DNA from 2 places in the Clostridium algidicarnis genome. Region 1 is predicted to be linked to the other one. Evidence: riboswitches for the same ligand, from Rfam matches in the RefSeq annotation. Region 1 holds a riboswitch; the other holds the start of a gene.
The links. A riboswitch is a leader RNA that binds a small molecule or an ion and turns the genes downstream of it on or off. The one in region 1 is predicted to bind thiamine pyrophosphate.

Region 1 (3,220 bases):
GTAGTTATTGCAAAAGCTGTAGGAGGATTACTACCTATAATAGCAAAGAAGCTTAAAGTGGATCCAGCTATAATGGCAAGTCCGCTTATAACAACTATTGTCGATGCCTTAGTTTTAATATTATACTTTGCTACAGCAACAATGCTTCTTGGAATTTAGAAAGATCAAGTGATTCTTAGACATAGGTGGAGTTTGCTTATAAGGAATACATCTATCCATCAAAGTCTTAGAAGAACTTATCCTAGGGGCGTAGCAGCCGTCAACCCCCACCTTGAAGAGGATAGGGGTGTTACGGATGGTAGCCATCGGATAAAATTTTGAAAGGTGGAATAATCATGTTATTCAATTATTTTATGCCTACTAAAATATATTTTGGGAAAGATGTAGTACTTAAAAATAAGAATATACTCAAAGATTTTGGAAAGAAAGCTTATATTATTACAGGTAAAAGTTCATCAAAAGTTAATGGATCTTTAGATAATATGATAGAAGCTTTAGAATATAACAACATAGAACATATAATATTTGATGAAGTAGAAGAGAATCCTTCATTAGAAACTGTTGAAAAGGCTTCAGTAATAGGTAAAAATGAAAAAGTAGATTTTATAATAGGTATTGGAGGGGGATCCCCACTAGATGCTGCTAAAGCTATTGGAATTTTTATAAATAACCCTAACATAAATAAGGATAATATAAATGAAACAAAAGATTTAAAAAGTTTACCTATAATTGCTATTGCCACAACCTCAGGCACTGGATCTGAAGTCACACAGTATGCTATAGTTACTGATCATAATAATCAAACAAAAAAGAATTTAGGTCAAAGTGTTTTTCCAAATGTAGCATTTTTAGATCCTTCTTATACCATGAATATAGGGTGTGATGTAACAGTAAGCACTGCCATAGATGCATTTACGCATCTAGCAGAAGGTTATTTAAATAATAATGCAAGCGAACTTACGGATACCATGGCAGAATCGGGATTGCGTCTTTTTGGCAGGTGTTTAAAAGATATATTAGAAAATAATATAGATTACTCTACTAGGGAAAATCTTATGCTAGCATCTACACTTGGAGGAATGGTAATAGCTCAAACAGGTACTTCATTACCACATGGCATGGGCTATCCACTGACATATTTTAAAAATGTACCTCATGGAAAAGCAAATGCTTTATTGTATGGAGAATACTTAAATGTTTTTAAAGATAAAACTAGAGTAAATAAGGTTTTAAGTTTTTTAAATTTAAAAGACATAGAAGAGCTTAGTAGCATAATATCTAAATTAATGGATACTACCTTAGATATAACTGAAAAAGAGATACAGGTATATGCAAAAATAATGTGTAGTAATGAAGCTAAGTTAAAAAATCATCCAGAAAAGGTAGGCTATGATGAAATATATAACATATATATGAATAGTCTAATCAAGTGATTAGATAAAAGGGTAAGTTTTTTTAATAGAATAATATAACACAGGGGAGCTAGATAATCACTGGCTGAGAGTAAGAATGACTATTCTTAGACCCAAAACCTGAACTGGATAATGCCAGCGTAGGAAGTGTACTATAGTAATATTGCAAGATATATAGCACAGGCCGTACTGGTCTGTGCTTTATTATATTTTAATAAAGGGAAGAGGGGGACATAAATGAAAATTAAAAACATGACAATTTCAGCTATGTTTGTAGCAATTGGAGTGCTAGGAAGCCAAATTATATACATTCCAGTAGGCGCTTCAAAATGTTTTCCAGTTCAACATACCATAAATATAATTTCAGCTATTAGTTTAGGTCCTGTGTATTCTGTTGGAATAGCCTTCTCAATATCACTACTTAGAAATGTTCTAGGCATAGGATCTTTGTTGGCATTTCCAGGTAGTATGATAGGGGCATTGATTGCAGGATTGTTATTTAGAATTACTTCAAAAAAAGAAATGGCTATTTTAGGTGAGGTATTTGGTACAGGCATACTAGGGGGGATTATGGTTTTTCCTATAGCAAAGTTTATATTAGGTAAGGATGTGGCAGCATTATTTTACGTAGTTTCATTTTTAATAAGCACCATAGGTGGTAGTGGTATAGCTTATGCAATGCTAAAGGTTTTAGATTTAGGTAAGACAAGCAAAAAGATTTCACAAAAGTGAAATATAGGGCTAATTTTAATAAATAAAGGTGGTGGTTATGGGATAAATATACTTAAAAATGAGACAGAATATGGAGAATATTAAAGAAAGTTAAAATATGTACCAAGAAAGATAGATAGATACTTTACCTTATAACTGTTTTAGAGTAAAATTACAATAACAATTAGTTTTCAAAAATATATAGATAGAGGTGATATAAGTGAAGACCTTTGAGAGTTACAAATTAAAGGATATAGAATTTAAAAATAGGATAGTCTTACCACCTATGTGTATGTATAGTGCAGATGAAAACGGTATGGCTAAGATGTTTCATTTTGTACACTATACAGAAAGAGCTATCGGAGGAGCTGGACTTATAATTTTAGAAGCCACAGCAATTGCACCTAATGGAAGAATATCAGATAATGACCTTGGCATATGGGATGATAGTCATATAGAGGGACTTAAAACCATCGCAATGTCAGTAAAAGATAATGGTTCAAAGGTGGCTATACAGCTAGCTCATGCAGGAAGAAAATGTGAAGCAAAAGCTGACTTTATAGTAGCACCTAGTGATATTTCCTTTAGTGAAAAATATAGACAACCAAAAGCCTTATCAAAAGACGAAATAAAAGAAATAATTAAAGGATTTAAAGATGCTGCTTCTAGAGCAGATAAAGCTGAATTTGATATGATAGAAATTCACGGAGCACATGGATACTTAATAAATGAATTTTTATCACCATTAGCTAATAAAAGAGAAGATGAGTATGGAGGGAGTACTGAAAACAGAGTTAGATTTTTAAATGAAATATTAGATGAAATAAAAGAAGTATGGCCTTCAAGTAAACCTATAGGCCTTAGAGTTTCAGCATCTGATTATGCAGAGGGCGGAATAGATATAGATGAAATGATAAAAATAGTTAATCTTATAAAAGATAAGGTAGATATAATTCATGTAAGTTCAGGGGCTGTAGTAAACACAAGAATAAAAACTTACCCTGGATACCAAGTGAAATTTGCAGAAGAGATAAAGAACAACTGCAAAATACCAACAATTGCAGTTGGACTTATAGAGAAGATTGATATGGTTGAAG
Region 2 (3,220 bases), 300 kb from region 1:
CTAAAAGCCATTCTTGTAAGGAAATTTTAGTTATAGCATCTAGGGCGCTAAAGGGCTCATCCAAAATTAAGATTTCTGATCCTGTAAGAAGTGTTCTTATAAATGACACCCTTTGCCTCATGCCACCAGATAAATCTCTTGGATATTTATTTTTGTAATTTTCAAGACCAAAGGTATTTAAATATTCCTCAGCCTTACCTTTATTCTGTTTGTTTATTTCTAAAGGCAAAGCAGCATTTTCTAAGATAGTCCTCCAAGGAAGTAAAGAGTCCTTTTGAGGCATGTAACCAATGTAACCATCCATAGTATTAATATTTTCTCCATTAATAAAAACACTGCCCTTTAGAGGTTTTTCTAATTTAGAGATTAATCTAAAGATAGTGCTTTTTCCACAGCCACTAGCACCAACAATGCTAACAAAATCACCACTATTTATCTTAAAACTTAAATCTTCAATAATAAGATCAGATTGGTTTTCGTACTTAAAGCTTACGTTACAAAAATCAAGCATATAAAACTACATCTCCTTACATTTATTACCTCCACCTCTTACCTCCACCTCTGAGGTGCAGCCAGTTTTTACCTGCACCTCAGAGGTGCATCCATTTATTGGGTTAGGATTCTTTGTTGTATGACATGTCCCAAAACATATATTCATACTTACTTGTGGTTATGAATATTTCAGTTAATTTATTTAGGTCTTTAGCGTTCATATCTTTTGAGAGGCTGTCCACTAAATCTATAATCCACTGAGTAGCTTCTTCGTATTCTTTTGAAATATAGCCTCTTACCCATTCACCGTAAAATTCATTTTCTGTGGCTCCAGGAATTTTGCTTAAGTGTTTACCTATTTCAAGATAACTCCACATACAAGATAAAAGAGAGGTGGAAAGCTCGGCTAAACTTCCTACGTGTGAAACTGATAGCATGTAATGAGTGTAGGAAAGATTAGTTAAGGACTGCTTTGTGTTTCTAATTTCTTCTTTTGTTATGCCAAGTCTTTTCATATAAGACCTGTGTATGCTCATCTCTCCATTTAATATATTATCTACCATGCTAGAGAATCCTTGCATTACCTCTTCAGTATCTGCCTTAACTACACCTAAAGCGTAAATCTTTGCATAATCTAAAAGGTAAAGATAATCTTGAATCATATAAAATTTGAATTTATCTAAATCTAAGGTTCCATCACCTATACCTTTTATAAAAGGGTGGCTATAATAGGATGTCCAAATTTCCTCAACGTTTTCATAAAGATTTTCTGTAAATCTCATTTTATCTCCTCCTAAGTGCATATTTTAGAAACAAAAAAGTGCCAACCTCTAAGAGATCGGCACTGATATTTCTAAATATTGCTAAGTAACAGCAAATACTTTAAGTAAATACAAAGCCTCTCCCTACGCTGGCATTAACCAGATCAGGTTAGAAAGGTCTAAGAATCAAGTTCTTAATCTCAGCCAGCAACACCGGCCCCCTTGGACTATTATAAATTATATTCTATTTTACAATGTAATAATACTATAGAGATTGTATATAGTCAAATTTTAATCAAGACGCATTACCATTTAATGGGTGCACCTCTGGGGTGCATCCACTTTTTGGATGCACCCCAGAGGTGCACCCATATTTTCACAATTAGATTACTCTTCTTATTCTACCAATTTTGTACCAAGGCACGTCTGCGATTCTAATAAAGTTTCTTGTGTTTGGTGACTCTATCCATTTTCCGTCGCCTATGTACATGCCTACATGATTAAGGTTGCTAAAGAATAGCATATCTCCGGGCTTTACGTTGGCTTTGGATACTTCTACTCCATTAGTTACTTGGTCCCAAGTGGTTCTACCTATACTTACACCTGCTTGTCTAAATCCCCATTGCATAAGTCCAGAACAGTCAAATGCTCTATAACCAGCATCTATGTATTTACCTGGTATATCGTATTTGCCTCTCCTAGCATCATCTGGAAATCTTAGTATTAGTGAATTTAGTGAAGCTGTTGTTAAAAATTCACCAGAGCCTCCCCACACATAAGGACTTCCAATTTGAGCTTTCATTGCGTTAAGGGCAATGTTATAGACATTTGCATGGCCAGCAGGATCTTTTACTTCAGTACTATTTACTTTTTTCACATAATCTTTATTTACATAACCAGTTTTACCGGCATATGTGACTTTGTACCATTCTCCTGCAGTACCTATAATATTACAAGTTTCTCCTGGTAATATATAAGCTAGAACTTGACTATCATCTGAGGTGCTTGGCTTACTTCTCAGTCTTAAATTAGTACTAACATTATAAATCATACCCATACCTAGGTTTTCTAACTTTTCACCAGGAATTGCTGGTGTTGTGGGTTTTGTAGGAGTAACATCTGGAACTTCACTTCCTAAAACCTTAGCATAGTCCTTATGAATATAACCAACCTTATTATCACATTCAATAAAGTACCAGTCGCCGGATTTACTATTTATATTAAACTTTTGTCCACCTATTAAGTAAGAAACTATAGCTGAACTAGTGTTAGGTTCTTGTCTCATTCTTAAATTACTGCTTACATTAATAACCTCACCCTTAGAAGAAGCTGTTTCACTAGGCTTTTCTACTGGTTTTTCAGAAGGCTTAGGTTCTACTGGCTTTGTAGGAGCATCAGCATTAAGTTCCTTTACATAATCCTTATGAACATACCCAGTTTTGCCATTAAACTCAATAAGATACCAATCGGAAGTCTTACCTTTAATATCAAATTTTTCTCCACTATTTAAATATCCAACAACAGAAGCTGAAGTACTAGCAGAAGATCTCATTCTTAAATTACTACTTACATTAATAACCTCACCCTTAGAAGAAGCTGTTTCACTAGGCTTTTCTACTGGTTTTTCAGAAGGCTTAGGTTCTACTGGCTTTGTAGGAGCATCAGCATTAAGTTCCTTTACATAATCCTTATGAACATACCCAGTTTTGCCATTAAACTCAATAAGATACCAATCGGAAGTCTTACCTTTAATATCAAATTTTTCTCCACTATTTAAATATCCAACAACAGAAGCTGAAGTACTAGCAGAAGATCTCATTCTTAAATTACTACTTACATTAATAACCTCACCCTTAGAAGAAGCTGTTTCACTAGGACTTTCTACTGGTTTTTCAGAAGGCTTAGGTTCTACCGGCTTTGTAGGAGCATCAGCATTAAGTTCTTTTACATAGTCTTTATGAACATAC

Region 2: it holds a riboswitch for thiamine pyrophosphate, as region 1 does, so the genes downstream of both, tenA (thiaminase II) here and thiW (energy coupling factor transporter S component ThiW) in region 1, are expected to answer to the same signal.

What each region holds. Positions count from the first base shown of each region.
Region 1 covers NZ_JNLN01000001.1:1,789,759-1,792,978, forward strand. Annotated here, with positions in the region: gene mgtE (magnesium transporter) at 1-159, shown strand, start outside; gene BV55_RS0108615 (iron-containing alcohol dehydrogenase family protein) at 336-1,433, shown strand; TPP riboswitch at 1,466-1,576, shown strand; gene thiW (energy coupling factor transporter S component ThiW) at 1,650-2,144, shown strand; gene namA (NADPH dehydrogenase NamA) at 2,344-3,220, shown strand, end outside.
Region 2 covers NZ_JNLN01000001.1:1,491,242-1,494,461, forward strand. Annotated here, with positions in the region: gene BV55_RS0107320 (ABC transporter ATP-binding protein) at 1-511, opposite strand, end outside; gene tenA (thiaminase II) at 615-1,274, opposite strand; TPP riboswitch at 1,377-1,487, opposite strand; gene BV55_RS15110 (C40 family peptidase) at 1,636-3,220, opposite strand, start outside.